Regions from separate parts of the Acinetobacter sp. T_3_1 genome, predicted to be linked through region 2. Evidence: predicted binding sites of a transcription regulator. Region 2 holds the regulator's gene; the other holds the start of a gene.
What was found. Region 2 encodes PhoB, which activates phosphate uptake and scavenging genes when phosphate is short. Its sites were predicted from a motif close to TGTCATNAANCTGTCATAA; they were not measured.

Region 1: a site for PhoB is predicted at 2,978-2,996, ahead of H4I94_RS00965 (porin). Genes of this name have one in related genera too.

Annotation. Positions count from the first base shown of each region.
Region 1 is NZ_JACHVD010000001.1:237,212-248,068, forward strand. Features, by position in the region: gene H4I94_RS00955 (cytochrome ubiquinol oxidase subunit I) at 1-1,069, opposite strand, end outside; gene cydP (cytochrome oxidase putative small subunit CydP) at 1,069-1,260, opposite strand; gene H4I94_RS00965 (porin) at 1,719-2,837, opposite strand; gene H4I94_RS00970 (HIT family protein) at 3,141-3,554, opposite strand; gene H4I94_RS00975 (YARHG domain-containing protein) at 3,587-3,856, opposite strand; gene H4I94_RS00980 (NAD(P)-dependent oxidoreductase) at 3,938-4,810, opposite strand; gene H4I94_RS00985 (alpha/beta fold hydrolase) at 4,821-5,912, opposite strand; gene H4I94_RS00990 (O-succinylhomoserine sulfhydrylase) at 6,048-7,235, shown strand; gene H4I94_RS00995 (YbaB/EbfC family nucleoid-associated protein) at 7,275-7,604, shown strand; gene recR (recombination mediator RecR) at 7,617-8,213, shown strand; gene H4I94_RS01005 (ribonuclease D) at 8,440-9,582, shown strand; gene H4I94_RS01010 (YcgL domain-containing protein) at 9,712-10,020, shown strand; gene H4I94_RS01015 (hypothetical protein) at 10,043-10,426, shown strand; gene H4I94_RS01020 (AAA family ATPase) at 10,448-10,857, shown strand, end outside.
Region 2 is NZ_JACHVD010000005.1:46,837-57,693, forward strand. Features, by position in the region: gene H4I94_RS07525 (MFS transporter) at 1-171, opposite strand, end outside; gene H4I94_RS07530 (ABC transporter substrate-binding protein) at 186-1,241, opposite strand; gene H4I94_RS07535 (OprO/OprP family phosphate-selective porin) at 1,267-2,757, opposite strand; gene H4I94_RS07540 (amidohydrolase family protein) at 2,852-4,360, opposite strand; gene H4I94_RS07545 (SDR family NAD(P)-dependent oxidoreductase) at 4,649-5,497, opposite strand; gene H4I94_RS07550 (TetR/AcrR family transcriptional regulator) at 5,732-6,421, shown strand; gene phoB (phosphate regulon transcriptional regulator PhoB) at 6,659-7,369, shown strand; gene phoR (phosphate regulon sensor histidine kinase PhoR) at 7,395-8,753, shown strand; gene H4I94_RS07565 (glutathione S-transferase) at 8,801-9,448, opposite strand; gene H4I94_RS07570 (OsmC family protein) at 9,546-9,944, opposite strand; gene H4I94_RS07575 (pirin family protein) at 9,970-10,857, opposite strand, start outside.

The sequences.
Region 1 (10,857 bases), on a different contig from region 2:
AGCCATAGCCCAAGTCTTTCTGATTTTCTTTGAACGAAGCCATAAGTGCTGGTGAGCGGTCGCCTGCACGAAGTTTTTCAAGTTCGGCATATGCAGTCATACCATTACGGATACGAAGCTCATGTTGAACCATCAGGTCTTTCAGGCCAGTTACTTCTTTATCAAGCGAACGTGTTGCAATGATACCCATCACATATGGAATTTTGATGGCGTAGTCAGTGCGTTGTTCTTCCCGATTTGGAATACCAAACAATGTAAATGGAGCAGGTGCCGGGTGAGTTTCCCATTCTGCTTCAATTGCAGCCAATTTGGTTTTTTGTACATCGCCCAGTTCATAACCTGACTCATCGCCAAGCAGAATCACTGAAAGTGTAGAGGCCAGACCAAAGATTGCAGCAATTGCAAAAGAACGGCGTGCAAAAGGCAAGTCACGTTTTTTGAGCAAGTAGTAGCTTGAAATGGCCAAAACGAACACTGCGCCAGTCACATAACCTGAAGATACGGTATGAACAAATTTAACCTGAGCCACCGGGTTGAAAATCAGTGCACCAAAGTCAACCAGCTCCATACGCATGGTTTCAAAGTTGAACGCTGCACCTACTGGGTTTTGCATCCAGCCATTGGCGACTAAAATCCAGAGTGCCGACATGTTGGAGCCAAGTGCAACCAGCCAGGTCACGCCTAAGTGCTGAACTTTAGAAAGCCGGTCCCAGCCGAAGAAGAATAGACCAATAAAAGTCGACTCCAGGAAAAACGCCATTAATCCTTCAATAGCGAGTGGCGCACCAAAAATGTCACCGACATAATGTGAATAGTACGCCCAGTTTGTACCAAACTGGAACTCCATGGTTAAGCCTGTGGTTACACCTAAGGCAAAGTTAATACCAAAAAGTTTTCCCCAGAATTTGGTCATGTCCTTATAAATTTCTTTGCCAGAAATCACATAGGTGGTTTCCATAATGGCAAGAATAAAAGCCAGACCAAGAGTAAGAGGTACAAATATAAAGTGATACAACGCGGTCATTGCAAATTGGAACCGCGAAAGATCGACCACGCTTTCAGAAATCATCAACGTGTCTCCTTGATTTGGGAAGGGCTGCCAGCAATATGCTCGGCAACTTGAGTGTCAAAATTTTGAGGAATAGTAGGGGCGTCGAACCAGATTTGTTTAATCATCATTAAGAGCACAATCTTGATTATTAATATGATTGCAATCTCTCGGACTAATCGCTGGTTGAAATCTTTGGGTATTAAGCTCATGCAAATAAGCCTATTTTCTTAAACTTAATATGTATTATTAAACAAAAAATAACTAAAAATAAATAGATTGAACAGTTAAAATAAAAATATATTATTTAATTGATTAAAAACAACAAGATATATTGGTTGGATGTTAAAAAATAAACTAAATTTTCATGGTTTTGAAGTTGAGTAAATTGCTTTGTATTCTATTTTTAATCCTGACTAAAATGCTTGTATTTAAATTGTTAAATCTGACTAAAATACTTATATTTAATTTTAAAATTCCTAAAAAATTATATTTGGATCTGATGCACTTGAATTAATAAATGAGATTAATTTTTATTTATATTTGCGAGTCGAATATCATTAATGAATGATTATAAAGTGGCTGTGACCAGATGTTGAGATAGACATGTTTGCAATCCAAACATACAAAAAAGACCGCTGTTATAGCGGTCTCTTAATGGATGTCTAGATTAGAAGTTATATTCCATACCTAGACCGAATACAGTCATAGTGTCATCTTTGCCCACACCAGTTTCCCAGTCACGTTCTTGTGATGCTACTACGCCATACATGCGTGCTTGTTTGTTGAAGTGATAGTCTACACCAAGACCATACTGGTCGATGGTACGGTCTTTTACGCCTGTAGCTGTTGTTTCAGCAGTAATGTATTCAGCTTTAACTGTCCATGGAGTATCAGCAAACTTATAAGCTGCTGTAATACCCATTGCTTGTTCTTCAAGAGAAGCTGCTTCAGGTTTTAAGTTCTTAGCTGGATTTGAGCCTTTTTCTACTGTAGCTGCTAGAACTGTAGCTGACGGAGAGTCAGAAAGTTCAGCCTGTTGCCATAAAGCACCCAAAGTTAAACCTGGTAGGCCAGCAGCTTTAAAGTTATAAGAACCAGTTACACGTACCGCATCTGATTCAACATCTTTTAGACTATAAGCGTTATAGTCACCTTGAACACCCATATTAGCTGCAACAGCTAGAGCAAGACCAAGGTCTTTATTGTCATAGCTTAAAGAGGTTGAAACTGCATCACCAAAGCCATCACGTTTTTCTGTTGTATATTGAGAAGCCGTGTTTTCACCTTGTTGTGCCATGATGCTGAATTGAACGCCGCCAAGCAATTTCTTGTCTGTTTCAAAACCGATTACGTTTTTAAGACGCTCTTCACCATGCAACACTTTAGTCATATCAAGACGAGTATGGTCGTTGAAAATGTCTTGTGCACTACCTGCAGAAGTTTTGAAGTAAGAGTCATATTGGCCAGCTTTTAGTGTACCGATACCCGCCCATTTCAAACCTAGGAAACGGTTACGCGCGCTCCAGTCAGTGTCTGAACCTTCACCATCAGTAGAAACTGCCCATTCTGCTTGATATACAGCAGACAGGTTGTCTGTTAATTTTTCTTCGCCTTTAACACCAAGACGTGAAGCATGAGAGCTTACTTCAGAAACATCGTTACCTTTGAAATCGTAGTTATCAACTTGGTCTATAGAAACATTTAGCTTACCGTACAAAGTTGGTGCTGCTTGCGCTGCACTGATGCTTAAGGTTGCTACTGTAGCAGCGAGAAGCAATTTTTTCATTGAAGTTTCTCCAAAAAACACTTTTATGGGGCGGTTGCCCTGTTGACTCTTTTTATAGTTTGCTTGTGTACAAAAATTTACAAAAGCTCACCAACTTGCTAAGCAGTATCTGCAAACTTTGTGACAGAGAAGTGAAAGCTATATGACATTTTGATGACGATAGGTATTGATAAATTAAATATTATTTATTGTTTTTCAGAGATTTAATTTTTATTTATAATTTGAAAGATAGATTGATGTATTCCCGGACATAAAAAATGGAGCAAAAGCTCCATTTTTGACAAGTTAAAATTCTAGTGAATTTTAAAGTTCAGCTTTAATTTTTTCAGCCAGGACTTTAATTCTTTCCTGGTCACCCATACACAATGCGTGTTTTCCAAGCTCATGAACCGAACTTGGAATGAGGTGAAAATGTACATGCGGAACCGTTTGACCAGCAGATGCGCCTGAAAGTTGCATCAGTACAATCCCTTGAACATCAAGTGCTACTTTCATAGCCTGTGCAATTTTTTGCACAATTTGAATAGTATAGGCAGCGGCGTCAGGGGGCAGATCGAGCAAGGTAATTGCAGGTGTTTTCGGGACGACCAATGTATGACCTTCTGCCTGAGGCATGATGTCCATAAAAGCCAGAACCTGTTCGTCTTCGTACACTTTTATTGCAGGCAGTTCATTACGGATAATTCGTGCAAAAATATTTTGATCATCGTAAAGCATGTCGAGTCCTTGAAAGTAATTGGGTACTGTAATTATTTACAGTTCAATTCTTTCTGACGATCTTTGATGGCGTCAAGTCGTTGTTGCTCTTTTTCTGAAAATTTTGGCTTGGTTGTATAGCAATTGTCATTGCCAAACTTGGCCTTGGCTTCAGGGTCTTTAAAGCAAAAACCTTTAGAGGCATAAATGACATCGTGGTCATTTTTTAATTTTTGGCACTCTTGCTCTGCTGTCGCTGCAAAAGCATTCGCCCCAAAGAAAGTGATAAAACTAGCCAAAACTGCAACACTAAGCTTGGTCATGAGGGTTTCCTCTGTGAGAACATTGTGTAGAACGTTTCTACACAATATTAGGTTTATTTATTATTATTCAATGGCGAGTAATTACTCAAGTGTAATTTTACTCCAAGACTCATACATTTTCACAGCACTAGAAAAGTCACTGTCTTTTTCTGCTAAATTGCTGGCTGCCTGAATCAGGCTTTGGGTTAAGGCAATCACTGGCGCTGACAGTTTAGCATCACGTACCAGGTCTAATGCAATCCCTGTATCTTTGGCTAATAGCGGCAGGGCAAAGGTCAGCGGGAATTCGCGGTTTAGTACCCGCTGCGGTAACACGGTTTCAGTCACGCCACTTTTACCGCTGGAGGCATTAATACAGTCTAAAGCTTCATGCAGATTTACCCCATGCGCTTTTAATGTGGTAAAACCTTCAGCCACTGAGCAGAGATTGACGGCCAGGAGCATATTGTTGACAGCTTTGACTGCGAAACCTGCACCTGAGTCGCCAACATGTTTAATCAGTTTCCCAAAGGCTTGAATTGCAAGCAGGGCTTTTTCAAAAGCAGCAGCTTCACCACCAATCATCACGGTTAAAGTACCATTTTCTGCACCAATGGTTTGTCCGCTCACTGGAGCATCAAGAAAATCAACCTCTGAGGCTTTTAGCTGCTGGCTCAGCTTTTTCGCAGATTCAGGAACACCACTGGTGCAATCGACCCATACCGCGCCCGATTTAATCTGAACCGTTGCAATGAGGTCTTCGACTTCCTGGCTGGTTGGCAGGCAAGAGAAAATGATATCGGCCTGAACGGCTTGCTCGAGTTCTACGGCTTGCGTGCCATATTCAGTTGCATGCTGCTTGGCTTTTTCGAAATTACGGTTCCATACATAGACCGTATCAAAATGTTGAGGTAAATGTGCTGCCATGCGGTAACCCATTGCGCCCAAGCCGATAAATGCAACTGACTGAATCATGATGTTTCCTTTATATTTTGCTCGATCTCTGTTTTAACCAGGTGGTCATGAAAGGCCAGAACTCGTTGGCACTGGACTGGCTAGACATAAGTCCCAGATGACCGCCGGGAATAAGAGTAAACGTGACATCCTTGCTATTTGTCAATCCAATTAAAGGCTTAACAGCATCTTCAGAAACAATCTGATCGCTACGACCCGCACCCACCAGTAAAGAGCACTCTATATTTTTTAATTCGATATGTTTATCTTGTAAGGTAATAACACCGTTTTTAAGCGGATTTTGTAGCCAGACATTGAAAATCATGTCCTGATTGATACCGCCAGGGTAATCAATCATCTGGTTCAGGAAATTGCCCATGGTGGCATGTTCGTACAAAGCTTGCGGGTTGTCGAGGTTGGCTAAAAGCTGCTTTTGGCTTTGTATCCATCCCACCGGGTCAATCATTTTAAATCCGAGCGCGTTAAGTATGCCTGGGCTATGAATCAGATGCTTGGGTATGGTGCCCGAATAAATCTTGTTTTGCAGGGCTTTATTTTTGGCAATCAGTTGATTGGCCTTTTGAAAAAGCTTGCCGGTACGACCCGAGGCATGACTGTCTACCGGACTGCCCAATACCATTAAATTCTTGACGTGGTTTGGTTTGTGCAATGCGCAATACAGCATGACAAATACACCGGCCATGCTCCAGCCATGCAGTGAAATCTGATCACTATGCGAGTGAGTCCGGATCTGGTCTATACAATGCGGAATGGCATCGTCAATAAATGACATGAAATTGAGAAAGCGATCTTTGTAGTTATATCGACCCCATTCCATTAAATAGACATCAAAGCCACTGTGCTGAAAGTGTTTGACCAATGAGCGGTAAGGATACAGATCGTAAATGGCCATGTTGATTGCAAGAGGAGCAACAAAAACTAGGGGTTCTTGATATTGCTTATCTGGCGAGGCGTAATAGCGCACCCGGGTCTGTTTGTACTTTGCAATGACTTCATAGGGTGTGGTTTGTGATAAAATCAGTGATTTGGAATTGAACAAAGTCGTCGACAGGTTTTTGAGTTTGCTTTTGTGTTTTGCAATTTTATTTTTAACTTGAATCATTGCTGTGAGTACGAATATCTAGGTGAATTGATCGAAGTGTAGGCGATATTTATGCATTATACCTTGACCTTAAATGCCATAGGCGCTCAAAATGTTGGCAATTATTAGCAAAGGCACCAGGACTGGGTAGCAAAGATGAGCCAACAAGACGACCTTGAATACCAATTAGATACTTTAGCCATTCGTACAGGTCATACACGTAGCTTTGAAGGTGAGCATGGCGAGCCAATCTTCCTGACATCTTCATTTGTCTATGAAAATGCAGCAGAAGCAGCAGCAAAGTTTTCTGGTCAGGAACCTGGCAACATTTATTCGCGCTTTACCAATCCGACCGTGGCGATGTTTGAAAAGCGTTTGGCTGCCCTGGAAGGTGCAGAACGTGCGGTGGCAACCAGCTCTGGTATGGCTGCGATTATGGCTGTGGCCATGTCATATCTGAAAATGGGTGATCATGTCATCTGTTCACGTGCTGTGTTTGGTTCAACGGTTTCTTTATTTGAAAAGTATGTGGCTAAATTTGGTGTAAGCGTCGATTTTGTTGATTTGACAGATGTGCAGGCATGGAAAAATGCCATCAAACCTGAAACAAAATTACTGTTTGTCGAATCTCCATCCAATCCACTGGCTGAGGTTGCAGATGTACAGGCACTGGCAGATATTGCCCATGCCAATGGTGCATTGCTGGCGATTGATAACAGCTTCTGTACCCCGGTTTTACAACAGCCAATCAAATTTGGTGCTGACCTGGTGATTTACTCGGCAACCAAATATCTGGATGGTCAAGGCCGTGCCTTGGGTGGTGCAGTTGTGGGTAATCACACACTGCTTGAAGAAGTGTTTGGTTATGTGCGTACCACCGGCCCGTCAATGAGCCCATTTAATGCCTGGGTTTTCTTGAAAGGCCTGGAAACACTGCGTTTACGTATGCGTGAACATTCAGCAAGTGCACAAAAACTGGCTGAATTTTTAAATCAGCACGACAAAGTTGAAAAAGTGTATTACGCTGGTTTGCCTTCACATGTCGGCCATGAGCTTGCAGCTAAACAGCAAAGCGGTTTTGGCGGTATTGTATCGTTTGAAGTCAAAGGCGGACGTGAAGGGGCCTGGACAGTCATCGACAATACCCAGTTTATTTCAATTACCGGCAACCTGGGTGACGTAAAATCCACCATTACCCATCCGGCAACCACGACTCACGGTAAGCTTTCACCAGAAGCCAAGGAAGCTGCAGGGATTCGTGAAGGATTAATCCGTGTTTCTGTGGGTCTGGAAGATATTGATGATATTATTCGTGATTTAAGTCGCGGTTTAGATTTAATTTAATTTTTATCTCATTTTTAAGTTTTGTGTTCGGAGTATTTTATGAACATTAACATGTTGATGCAGCAAGCACAGCGCATGCAAAAAGATATGGAAGCCAACGTTAAAAAGGCCAAAGAACAGCTTGCGCAAACTGAAGTCCATGCTGAAGCAGGCGGTGGTCTGGTAAAAGTCACCATGACTTGCCGTAACGTGGTAAAACGTATCGAAATCAGCCCTGAATTGCTGCAAGATGATGCCGACATGATTGAAGACCTAATCGCGGCTGCAATGAATGATGCTGCACGTCAGGCCGAAGCCATTTCCGAAGAAAAAATGAAGGCGGCTAATGCTGGTATGGGCTTGCCACCAGGCCTTTCCGGTTTATTCTAAGGAATACATCCAGTGTTTAGTGATCGATTTGATCAACTGGTTCAAGCCTTACGGATTTTGCCAAGTGTTGGGCCGAAATCGGCTCAGCGCATGGCATTACACCTGATCATGAAAAACCGGGAAGGTGCCGTGGGTCTGGCTCATGCTTTAAATGAAGCCGCCACCTATATTCATGAATGCAGCATTTGCCATTCGCTGACTGAAAATGAAGTCTGCGATATCTGCCTTTCGCATGAACGTGATGATCAGCTGCTCTGTGTAGTGGAATCACCGGCAGATGTGATGGCAATTGAACAAAGCGGCAGCTTTCGTGGCAAGTACCATGTGCTGGGTGGGCATTTATCGCCACTGGACGGAATTGGACCGGAAGAAATTGGCATTCCCTACCTGATTCAGCGCTTGAGTCAGGGCACGGTTTCAGAAGTCATATTGGCAACCAATGCTACGGTAGAAGGTCAGGCGACAGCACATTATCTGGTGGAAGCAACCAAGCATTTGCCTGTTCAGATGACCCGCATAGCTCAAGGTGTTCCTCAAGGAGGAGAACTTGAATATGTGGATAGTCATACCTTGAGTCAGGCTGTACATAATCGTATGCGAATGAAATAAGTACTAAGGTGCTTATTTTATGATTTAAGATATAAAAATAAGACTTGAGTAACATTTATTTAAATTAAACCTGAACTTATACAAAAAATATATAAAAAATGATTGCCTTTTTTAAAAAATACTTAAAAATATTGAATGTACGTGCCAAATGTAAATTTAGTTATATCTAAATTTTATATATCGGTTAATATACCTTTAAGAGAATCTGGTTTTTAGACTCGGTAATATGTTTCAGTTTATTCAGCAACAAAAAGATTTAGAAAATATTCTGCACCTGATGGGGCAGACATCCATTTATGGATTGGATACCGAATTCATCAAGGTCGATACTTTTTGGCCTAAACTCGGTGTGTTTCAAATTAATGTTGCAGGTCAGGTTTTTTTACTCGATGGCACAAGTCTGGATTTGTCGGCATTCTGGAATAAACTGTTTCATGCCCAGCAGAATATCTTCCATGCCTGCAGTGAAGATATTGATTTAATTTATCATTACTCACAGCAAAAAAGCCTAAGCAATGTTTTTGATACCCAGATTGGTATGTCTTTTTTAGGGCATGGGCTACAGGTGAGCTATCAAAATGCATTAAAGCACATGCTGGATGTGGAAATTGATAAAGACCAGACCCGATCTGACTGGCTGGCGCGTCCGTTAAGCTCGGAGCAACTCACCTATGCGGCGAATGACGTACTCTACCTGATGAATTTATCCAATAAAATCCAGCAGGAATTAAGCGACAAGCACTTGCTGGATTTTGCATTGGAAGATTGCCGTCATCTGACCCATGAAATTGGTCAGGAAACGCCTGTAGAGTTGCTTTATCATGATATTGGCAACTATCGTCATTCTCGCCGTCAATTGATGCAGTTACAGCAACTGGCCGTATGGCGTGAACAGATGGTCAAAGCCTTGAATTATCCGCGCAGCTTTATTCTGAAAAATTCTACCCTGATTGATCTGGTAGAAAAAAATCCGCGCAACCATTTCCAGTTGTCCAGCATTAAGGATATTCGTCAAAATATTGTGCGTGAATATGGTAAAACCATTCTGGATTTACTCAAGTTCTTGCCGGAGCAGGCAGAATGGCCACTGCGTATGGCTCGTCCAATTCGTCATGCATCTAAAGAGATTGGTGAAAAGGTGGATCATTTCATTCAGTCTGTGGCGCAGGAAACCACCGTACCCAAAGAAGTGCTGATGCGTAAAAAATGGCTGAATGCACTGTACCAGCATGTGGTTTTTCATAATGATGAGCAGGATTTGCCTGCTTATCTGCTTGGCTGGCGTTATGAGGTCCTGACCAAGCCACTGATTGACGTTCTGCATGCAGATGAAAAGTATCTGTCTACGCAAATGAAAGTAACAGATTAATTTTTAAGCATTCTGTTGAAAGAATTAACATTTATACACAATCACGACTGATGCGTTAATAATCATTAATGTCTCAGTCTTTTTTTTGCTGTATGCTTTGTCCTGAGTTTTATGAGTACTGTTTCAACTATGCATTGTTCAATTTTTAAATCTAGCAAAAAAGATGAAATGTATCTTTACATCGCCCGTCCGGAAGCCACTGAAAATGAAGCAGAGGCAGTCAATCCGCTGGAAGTTTTACCGGAAGCGATGCGCGTCGCATTTGGACGTGCAACTTTTGTCATGGATTTGGAGTTAACCGAAAGCCGTAAACTGGCGCGTGTAAATGTATTGCATGTGATTGACTCTATTGAAACGAAAGGTTTCTTTATTCAAGTTCCTCCGGAAGGATTAATCAATCCCAATGCTGTGGCACCTGAAGGGCTGCGCGGCGCTTAATGGTTAATCGGGAGTTGTAACGATGAATAGTTTTCTTTCACTACTGGATTCAATTCCTGAAGATAGCATTGCTGTCACGGTATATCTGGTAGGAAGTGTGATTATTCTCTGGGCTTGGTACCTGATTGCCAGACGTTTGCCTAAGCCGCTAGGTGGAATGACATGGCTCATCGGTTTTGCCATTCTACTGACGCCTACAGTTTCTGAAGGAAATAATGCTTCTATTGCCCCAGCTTTTTTTGGACTGCTATTTGGCATTTTAACCAAAGAAAAAGCCTTGATCTGGTCAAATGCCTCTCTGATTCTCTTTGTGGTCGGGCTGGGCTTGGTGATTGGAGCATTATGGTCAAAATATATGGCCAACAAGGCAAGATTTGCCGCAAACAAAAATAGTTCACCGCTTTAAGTAAAACAATAAGGTTAGATCATGTCTGTGGATACTCAACAATTTCTAGGTACAGATCAGTACATTGCGACTGATAGTTTGAAACTTGCCGTCAAGGCAGCACGTAGCTTGCAAAAGCCGCTTTTGGTTAAAGGTGAGCCGGGAACAGGTAAAACCCTACTTGCCGAGCAAGTTGCGGAAAGCCTGGGACTTAAGCTGTTCACCTGGCATATCAAGTCGACCACCAAAGCACAGCAAGGCTTGTATGAATACGATGCTGTATCGCGTTTGCGTGATAGCCAGCTAGGCGACGATCGTGTTTATGACATTAAAAACTACATCAAACCTGGAAAGTTGTGGGAAGCCTTCACCAGTGAACAACGCTGTGTATTGTTAATTGATGAAATTGACAAGGCAGACATCGAGTTTCCGAATGACTTATTGCATGAACT
Region 2 (10,857 bases):
AGAGATCAAACCGAGTTGCAGTTCAGATGCGTTCAGGTGTACGGCATAAAGTGAAATCAGGACCCGTGCCACCCCTACGCCCAAACCGGCAATAATCGTGAGCAGCACAAAACTGCTCATAAATTTTGCGGTCAGCGGAGTGGTCACAACATTGCTTTCAATGGGATTCATAACCAGGTCCTGAATTATTTCGGCTGACCGTTGGCATTAAATGCACGCCAATAGTTCTGCAAATTCAGTTCTTTTAAAGCATTGTTTAAATACTTGGGTTCGTACCAGGTTTTGGTATCCACATCACGGCGGATGAGTCTTGCGTCTTTGGCAATTTTTAATGCGCTGTCAATCTGTGCACGATGAAACTCATCCAGTAATGGCGAAGTACGGTCTTTCAGGTTCCAGCCATCCCAGGTTTTTTGATAGTCGACCAGTGGAATACCGCTTTGTGACCACAGCTTATACTGGGTGACACGGTTGGCTTCTTCAGAGCTCCATTTCGCCTGTTTGATCAGCGTGGTAACGACACGCTGCGTCACTTCCGGGTACTGTTTTTCAAAACTTTCGGTTACCCAAAAATGTGCCAGTGGGGCAACTTTCGGATCTTTAATTTCAATTAAGGTCTTGGCGACTCCACGTGAAACCAGACTAAAGGGTGACGTAATCGCGGCATCAATATCTCCGGTGGCCAGTGCTGTACGCGCAGAGTAAGCGTCTTGTGAAATCACGCGTAAATCACGCTCAGTAAAGCCATATTTAGCCAGAACACGGTTAAAAACGATCTGTTGGTTTGTCCCTTTAAAGATTGAAAATTTCTTGCCCTTTAAGTCTGCAAATGACTTGGCATTTGAACCCGCAGGAACGACCACATAGGTTGGACCAAAGCGACCGGTTGAAAACAGAACCTTGGTTTTAAGACCCGTTGAACGACCCACCAATGACGGCAAGTCCCCATGTAAAGCAAAATCGACTTTACCGTTGGCTAAGGCTTCATTGGTGGCAGGCCCTGCACCCGGAAAGAATAACCACTTCACCGCAATGCCATCTTTCTTAAATTCCTGTTCCAACACACCACGTAAATGCGCTGAAGCAACAAAGCTCCCGCCTGTTTTTGGCTTACCGCCTTCACCGGCACCCGACATAGAAATGCGGATTTCTTTCGGATTGGCTGCATGGATGTGTAAACTTAGACCGAATGCGGAGAGGGCTAGAAATGTGGCCGCAATTTTTTTAGAAAAAAGTTTCATTAAATCTGTTCCTTAACAATCAAAATTAAAAGGTGTACTGGAATTGCGCCTGCAATTCGTTGGTGTCTTTTTGGGTTGCAGTCTCAATGTCATAGATGTAGTGATTGAGCTGTAACTGGAATTTGGTGGTCTGCGCAAAAAACAGGTTTAGGCCGAGTGAGTGAATGTCATATTCACCTACACGGCCACTTGCGCTATCGAGATAATCTTGCTGATTTTTATTCGGGTTATAGCTGTCGTAACGGTAGTAACCCTGAACCGATTTCGGCCAGAAATCATCAAACTTGGCATTGGATTTAATGCTGTTATAGAACTGGTCACCCAAGGTATAGAACGCTGTTACGGTATGACCTTCTGCTTTGGCTTCTTTTATGGCAGCTACAGTCGTGTCGATGTAATCGGTTTTGCCTTGCAAATATTCATAAGTCACGCCAAACGGTGCATGGTTGTAATACAGGTCAAAACCGAGACGGTCACGTTTGGCCTGGTTATCGCTAATACCAGAGCCGGATAATTTTGCTTCACCTTTAATATAGGAAGCGCCAAATTTCAGCTCACGAAGCCAGCTGGCATAATCGACAGGCAAGGTAAAGGCCACGCGACCGATATAGTCTTTGCTGTTGTTGTCATCGGCTTTGTTGCTGCCATTGCCATTGGTCACCCCAAGTGCATATTCAAATAAAGGCGCACGGTAGTTCGCGCCATAGTCCACAAAGGGCTTGGCATCGCCACGGACAATGAAACCGTTTTGACGGGTAAACAGCCCCAAATACGTCGGTGCAGATGCGGTACTGATAGTGGGGCGCAAGTCTTCCGGAGACTGCACATCCAGACCAAATGGCAAGAGCTGTTGACCCAAAGTCAGGTTCAGCCTGGGAACTTCTGCACCGCCATTGGTGGAAAATACGTGATAGCGCAGGTAAGCATCCAGCAAGTTAAAGTTACTGTTGTTGCTGCCATCATTACGTTTTGAATAGCCAAAAGAGGCCTGGTAATCGAGGTTTTTGCCTTCGTTATAATCTTTAAACAAGTTACCGCGCACGCCCAGCAATGCCGTACCCACATCGAAGCTCGATTTAGGCGTATTGGGTGCAGTGTTATTGTCCTGCACATTGGCACGCAATTGCACCGTACCGAATAAAGTCGTATCACGGGTCGACTTTACGGTTTGGCGTTCGTACTGACGCGACTGGTCGTATTTATAGTTTTCAATATCGGTTCTTAAACCTTCAATGTCGTCGGATGTTGCAGGGGTTGCTTCCGCCGTTAGGGCTTCATCACCAGTTTCGCTGTCTTGAGCTGTCAGCTCTTCGCTGTTATCTGCATTTACAACCGGCGGTTTTTTTGTGGTTGTTGAGCTTTTTGCTTCCACTACATTTAAACGCTGCTGCAAAACTTCAATCTGCTGTTTAAGTCCCTCCAATTGCTTGTTGAGAGTGGCATCCTGGGCAAAGCTAAAACTCGATGTCGTCGTCAGAATCAATCCAATCGCAACAGTTAAACTCGTCTTTCTCATTGTTACATTCACTTCATCTATTATTTAAAAAACAAAATTTCCCCTACCTCATGCCAGAGGCATGAGGTTGTTTCAATTTCCTGAGTAGTTAGGTTTAAGCGGCCTGGTTGTTTTTCAGTTTGTGTTCAACCTGCGTACCTTTGAAAAAGTCCGGATTGTTCGCGGTATAGAACTGGTATGGGTTGGTGAACACCAAGGACTTGAAGTCTTCTGCCGTAATGGCGCCTTCTTGCACCAAGTCCCAAGTTTCTGCCAAGGGCTCGGTTAATTCAGGCACATCCCAATGGCCTGAATCGGATGAGTACAGGGCATTAATTTTTTGACCAAATGGATTACCTTTGGGATTCAATGCACCCACGATGGTGCGATCGTCTGCTTCATTGCCAAAATAGAAGTTCGGTACCCAACGGTCCCAGATATCCTGTTTGGTTTGAATTTTGGCCAAGGCAAAATCATTGATTTCTTCAGGTTTTTGCGCCTGGAAACGTGAGGTCGATGCCACACCAAACAAGCTTTCAATGATTTCTTGGTCATTCAGCTCACGACCCTGGTACAGGGTATGCCCATATTGACGATAAAGCTCTAACGCCAATTCACGGTTTAGACGTTCAGGGTTGTACTGTTGCACATGCTCATTACCGCGTTTTTCAAAACGGTCAACCAGATGCGTCAACACGTTTTGACCCCATGCTGCGCCTGCTTCTAGCAAGGCAATACGAAGCTGTGGAATACGCTCAGTCACGCCACCAAAGAACAGGGCTTTGGCCAAGGCTTCAGAGGCATCGGCAAAGTGGTTAATGTGGTTAAACATGTAGTTGCTTGGCGAGTTGCGTGCTACCCAGCTTTGGCTGCCCGAATGGGTCGACAGGTTTATGCCCAAATCCACGCTCTTTTGCCAGAACGGGTCGTAGTCATATTCACTGTCGATACCAAAGAAATCCAACCAATAGGCATAACGACGCAGATCGCTATCTTCGGGATATTTCTCTGCGACGGCTTGAATTGGACGACGTACTGCTCCCGGAATTAACGCTGCTTTTAGACCGAGCTTTTGGGCAAATTCAAGCTCTTCAATGCCTTCTTGTGGGGTATTCAGTGGAATCGCAGCCACTGGGGTTAAACGGTCGGCATAGGGTTTATAAATATCCGCATGGAAATGGTTAATCGCACGGGTTAAAGACAAACGTAAATCGTCATTGGATGAATTGATTGGGAACAAAGCCAGGTTTGGATACAGCACGGCATAGTCTGTTCCGAGTTCTTCTAAACGCTCATACAATAGCCCCGGCAAAGCAACCGTGGCCAAGTCATAGGTATTTTCTGAAGGCAATGCCCAAAATGGCGGGCGGAACAAACGACGGTTTTGACGTTCTTCTGGGCTGGCGTTGTACCACTCTGCCGCCAAAGCATTTAAACCGTTACTTTTTAAATGGCTACGGAACACATCCACCACACGTGAACCCCCGTACTGCGCAATATAGTCTTCAAGTGCAGGACTGTAGGCATTGGTATGAATGTCCGTATCAATCACTGGAAAATCGAGCTGAGAACGCAATTGAGCCGCACGCGATTGTTTTGCCTTTAAATCTTTTAAAATTGTCATGAGGTTTACCTAATTTCTTATCATTACACCTCCCTGTTATTACAACAAGCGTGCCAACAATTTAAGTCATTGTTTTATATATTTTTATTAAAATAATCCCGAGTATTTATGTTGCTTTTCCATCGGTTTTACTGTTGATTTTTCAACACCTGCTTATATCAATTCAGCTGTAAATACACTTTCATTTTCTATTTTATGAATAAAGAATTTCTGCATAGATCACTGCTCTGATGAAAATTTCAGCCGTAAAAAAACCCGCAATTTGCGGGTTCTTAAAAGCCTGTTGTTTTAAGCAGATTTTTTGCCTTTATTGCTTAATCTGGTGGCAAATGCTGTGACACGCTGATAACCGGTCGGTAAAATGCGCTGGATTAAATCCAAGGTTTTGGCATCGTTGCCAATCAGCAGACGGCGCTTGTCTTTTTGCACAGCTTCAATAATTTGGCGGGCAGCCTCTTCAGGCGGACAACGCAATAATTTGTTAAAAGACCTGGCCGATTTTTCCGGATGCATGCCCAAAGTTCGAATACTGTCATTCATTTTTGCCGCATTGGCAATATTGGTCCGGATGCCGCCCGGATGCACACAGAGTGCACTCACGCCACAGTTTTCCAGGTCCAGTTCCTGACGCAGCGATTCGGTAAAACCACGTACCGCAAACTTGGTGGCATTATAGGCAGACTGGGTCGGCTGTGCCGTTAGACCAAACAGGCTGGAAATATTGATAATATGCCCTTCACCCGATTGCTTGATTAAAGGCAGGAATTCCTTGGTCCCATACACCACGCCCCAGAAATTAATATTCACAATCCATTCCAGCTCTTCATACGAAGCGCCTTCCACGGTTGAACCCAATGCCACACCGGCATTATTAAAAATCATGTTGACCGAGCCATGGTCCTGAACGGTTTCAGCAGCCCAGTCACGCACTTCTTCCAGTTTGGCCACATTGACTTTTTTCGTGGTCACACGGACATGACTGTCTTTGACCAGTTCAACTGTTTTTGCCAAACCCTGTTCATTGACATCACTCAAGGACAAATGACAGCCCTGCTGCGCCAAAAGTACGGCCAATTGCTGCCCAATACCCGACCCCGCACCGGTAATGGCTGCGACTTTATTTTTAAAATTTTTCATGAGCTATCCTTATTCAGTTTTCTGCCTCAGCCAGCTAAACATCTCGATTGTTTTTCTGTCTGGAAGATTGCAGTTCATCCATCCAATATAATTTTGACAATAATCATTGTCAATATAATATATCGTCTATCCATCCCTGCTGGAAAATCTGCGGCTTTGTTTTACACATAGGTCTGAAGATAAATTATTGTTAATATAAGGCAAAACCTCGATTTCATTTGGCACACCACATTTATGACTGAACAGCACAAAAATTTCGAAGAAAATCAAAATAAACCGGCAAAAATCAAAGAACGTCAATTTAAAGGCCTGTCTTTAAGCGAGCGTAAACAGGCGCGTCGTGAAAAACTGATTGAAGCTGGGATTGAAGCCTATGGTACGCATGGTTTTTTTGCAGTGACTGTGAAAGATATTTGCAATGAAGCCAAACTGACCGAACGCTATTTCTATGAATCCTTTAAGAAAAGTGATGAACTGTTTCAGACCATCTTTTTAAAGCTGATTGACCAGTTGCAGCACAATGTCATGCAGGCCATTATGCAGGCTTCGACCGATCCCAAGAAAATGATCGAAGCCGGTCTCACTGCCCTGCTCACTACCTTAAAAGACAATCCACGCATGGCGCGGATTATCTATATCGATGCCATGCTGGTGCAGGAACTGCATAACCAGGCCACCATCCATGAAACTATGCTGCGTTTTGACCGCATGATTCATGCTTTTGTGATGCTGATGATGCCCAACATTAACCGCTCTGAACGTGAAATTTCGATGATCTCGACCGGCTTGAATGGCTATGTCACCCAAATTGCCATTCGCTGGGTCGTCAGTGGTTTTAAACCCTCAATGGAGGAGGTTCTCTCTTCTTGCAGTGTGGTTTTTTTAGCGCTGCTCGATACTTTTTCAGAAAAAGAAAAAATATGATTTAAGCGCGGCGACTTTCACAAAACCGTAAAAAATGCTCAACGCCTTGAATTTAATATATTTATCTAACTGATTTATTTTAAATTCTTGATTGTATCTTATTAAAATTGTGACAATTTTTTGCGAAATCCAGCCGAACTACCTATTCTGCAATGATACTGTCATAATTAATCTTTGTAATAAGCCTGTCATAAATATAAAACGGTCCACCGTTTACGTGAAATAGGGTATTGCGCTGTGAAAGATGACTATATATTAATCGTCGATGATGAGCTCCCGATCCGGGAAATGATCCATACCTCGCTGGATATGGCGGGCTTCCAATGCCTACAGGCTGAAGATGCCAAGCAGGCCCACCAGATGATTGTGGATCAACGCCCTGTGCTTATTCTACTCGACTGGATGTTACCTGGTGGTGTCAGCGGTGTAGACCTGTGCCGCCGTCTGAAACGCGATGAAACCCTATCAGAAATTCCCGTGATCATGCTTACTGCCCGCGCTGAAGAAGACCATAAAGTACAAGGTCTGGATGCCGGTGCAGATGACTACATGACCAAACCGTTTTCCACCCGTGAACTGGTTTCCCGCATTAAGGCCGTGTTACGCCGTGCCAATGCCCTAAGCGGTGAAAAAACCATTGATGCCAATGGTCTGGTACTCGACCCTGTCAGCCAGCGGGTCAGTCATGGTCCGAATATTTTAGAAATGGGACCTACAGAATATCGTCTATTGGCCTTTTTCATGACGCATCCGGAACGTGCCTATACCCGTGCTCAATTGCTGGATCAGGTCTGGGGTGGTAACGTATATATTGAAGACCGTACCATTGACGTTCATATCCGCCGTTTGCGTAAAGTGCTGGAACCGTTTGGCGCAGACCGTTATGTACAGACGGTTCGTGGTACAGGTTACCGTTTTTCTACCCGCGCAGATGTCGCTCTAGGTTAGTCATCGTTTAGGTCAATTGTGTTTTATGTATGAACCCTACCCCGTCCCAGAACTTGCACGAGAACATAAACAGTTTCGTTACAGCAGTTTATGGACTTTTGCCAAGCAAGATTTACGCCTGCTCGCCTTTTTATTGCTGATTGCAGGTTTAATCGGTTTAGGGATTGGGTATTTCTGGATTTTTATTCTCATTGCCTTTGCAGTGTTTTTTGCCTTGCAGTTACGTTCGCTGTATCTGGTCAATGAATGGATTTCCAACCGTCCTTATGATGTGCCGCCCAGTTTAAACGGCATCTGGGGAGCCTTGCTGTTTAATGTCTACCGTTCGCAGCGTCAGGAACGTATTGTTCAGGCAGAAATGGTCGGTCTGATTGACCGGGCGCAATCTTCACTGGTGGCGCTGGCCGAAGCGGTGGTGCTGATTGATGAAATGCACCAAATTGAATGGTGGAATCCGGCCGCAGAAAAATTACTCGGTATTCAACCGCTGGATCGCGGTCGCAATATTTTAACCATTCTGCGCCAACCCAGTTTCATTGAATATTTTAACCATATTGACGAGGCACCTGATGGCCTGAAAATGAAATCTTCAGCCTTTGAAGACCATTATGTACAGGTCAAGATGACCCGCTTTGGTGGAGAAAGCCGCCTATTGGTCGCTTATGACGTGACCCGCATGCATAACCTGGAACAGATGCGCACAGATTTTGTCGACAATATTTCCCATGAATTACGTACCCCGCTTACCGTACTCAGCGGTTATATTGAAACCTTTACCGACCAGGAAGATTTAAACCCGCGCTGGAAACGTGCTTTCGACCAGATGCAGGCGCAAACCAAGCGCATGAATGCCTTGGTGAATGATTTACTGTTATTGTCGCGTTTGGAAAATGACAAAAAGATCGCGAAGAACCAGATTATTGAAATGCCCAGCCTGATGAACCAGCTGTTTGACGACGCACAGGCCTACAATGTCGACTACCACCATGCGCTCAATCTGGACATTGACAGCCATTGCGACCTGATTGGCTCCGAAACTGAACTGGCGAGTGCCTTTAGCAACCTGATTACCAATGCCATTAAGTACACCCCTAAAGGTGGAACCATCACCATGGGCTGGCATGATGACGGTGAACACGGCATCTTTACCGTTCAAGATACCGGCATCGGAATTGATCCCAAACATCTGCCACGTTTAACCGAACGTTTCTATCGGGTCGATAGCGCCCGTAGCCGTCAAACCGGTGGCACCGGTTTGGGTCTGGCCATTGTAAAACATGTGCTGATGCAACACGGCGCACATCTGGAAATTGAATCCAAAGAGAACCAAGGCTCGACCTTTAAAGTCATTTTCCCTAAAGAGCGCCTGTACAAACCCTGCTAGACCTGCCTGTTTTAACCCCCGATTAAAGCACAGTCCACCTGCCTGTATTAAGTCAGGCCCTGTTCCTTAAACTTGGCTCGCTGAAAGGCAGGACGTTCCTCAAGACGTTTCAGATACTTAGCGATATGCGGATATGAACCGGAGACTCTGGATTGAATGGCATCAAGTGGAAACCACATCTGAATATCGGCAAAAGAAAATGTTCCGGCAAAATATTCATGCTTGGATAAATAATCTTCTAGATAAGCAATATGCTCTTTTAAACGCGGATGAATAAATCCTGCTTTCACCCCAGCAGTAATTTTATGTGCCACCGGCTTAATCAGCCAAGGAACATGTTTGGGCACATTGCTTATCACCAGTTGCATCACCAATAAAGGCATTAATGAACCTTCGGCATAGTGCATCCAGTAGCGGTATTGTTGCTGATCTTTTTTGGCCGTCGGTTTAAATTTCTGCGCTGTATCATAGCTTTCCTGCAAATGTTGCAAAATCACCGCCGATTCAACAATAGTTTGGTCTTCATCGGTCAAGATGGGTGCTTTAGCCAAAGGATGAACCAGTTTTAATTCAGGCGGTGCAGCCAGCGTGGGTAGACGTTTATAAAATTTGACCTGGTAATCTTGAGCCAGTTCTTCTAAAGCCCATAAAATTCTAAAAGAACGAGATTGATCTAAATGGTGTAGTGTAATCATTATCTGTTGATCCCTATTTTTATATTTTGCTTATGACCGGTCATGTTAAAAAATGACATTTCTTTGCCCACAATGTCAGGTGTATCGGGTCACGTATTTAAAGCAGAACCGTGTTAATTTCCAGACTGCGTAACAGTGTCTTGGTCACTGGTGTTTTACTGCTGATGTCTAAAACTTTTTGCTGTAGCTCATCCGATAAGGGCTGAGCAAAAGACAAGCGACGCTCAATCCATTCTTTGCCTTCCTTATTGGCATTAAAATCGGCTTCTACTGAAAACTGACCGAGCTCTATGCCTTTATGACGGGCATACATACGCAAGGTAATCATGGTGCAAGAAATCAGTCCTGAACAAATCCAATCATAAGGTGCAGGACCTTGATCCTGCCCGCCAAAGGATTCGGGTTTGTCGGTAATAAACTGGTGTTTTCCGCTTTTCACTTCGCCTGACCAGGGTTCAGCCAAGCTCTGTACTTCTGCATTTGCAATAATTGACATATTCACAAAATCCTGAATTTTATCGTTATTTTGAAGCACGCATCTTATCGGGGAATGCGGGTGCTTCCAGACGGGGGCCAGGATAGTCAGGAATGGTACCAAAACGGTCATCCTGAGCAATCCAGTGGTCACGGGCTTGGCAAAGCTCTTCCTGAGTCCGCCCGACAAAGTTCCACCACAGTAATATTGGTGACTCGAAGGGTTCCCCACCCAACAATAAAACGCGGCTGCCTTTATGCAAGCGGATGTCAATTTCAGTCATGCCTGGCTCCAGCACCACCATGTTATCTTCCGTCAGTTCATGTCCATTGACTTCAGCTGCACCCTCGAGTGCCATAAAACCATATTCAAATTTTGGATTCAATTGAATTCGGGTGGTTGTGGACTCCTGTGCGGTTAAATCCACACCCAGCAATTCACTATGCACCGCAACCGGTGACTGGGTCTGTAAGAACTCACCCACCAATACGGTAAATTCAACCTGATCTCTTTCCACTACCGGCAGTTCGGGATAATGATCAAAACGCGGTGCCATATTAATCTTGTCATCCGGCAAGGCAATCCAGAGCTGGGCTGCATGCATATGGGTTTCGGTTTCCGGTGCCACTTCGGTATGGGAAATTCCATACCCTGCAGTCATTAAATTGACCTGTTTGGGACGAATCAGCTGTTTGGTCCCCAGGCTGTCGGTATGCATCATGGTACCTTCAATCATCCAGGTAAAAGTCTGCAAGCCAATATGCGGATGGGGTCCGACATCTAATCCATCACCTTGGGGAAAAACCACTGGACCGGCATGATCCAGAAAGCACCATGCCCCAATTAAACGCTTATGCCGGCTGGGCAAGGCACGCTTAATCACGGTACCTTGTCCAATTTCCGCACTACGCAAAGGAAACTCCTGAATAAACCG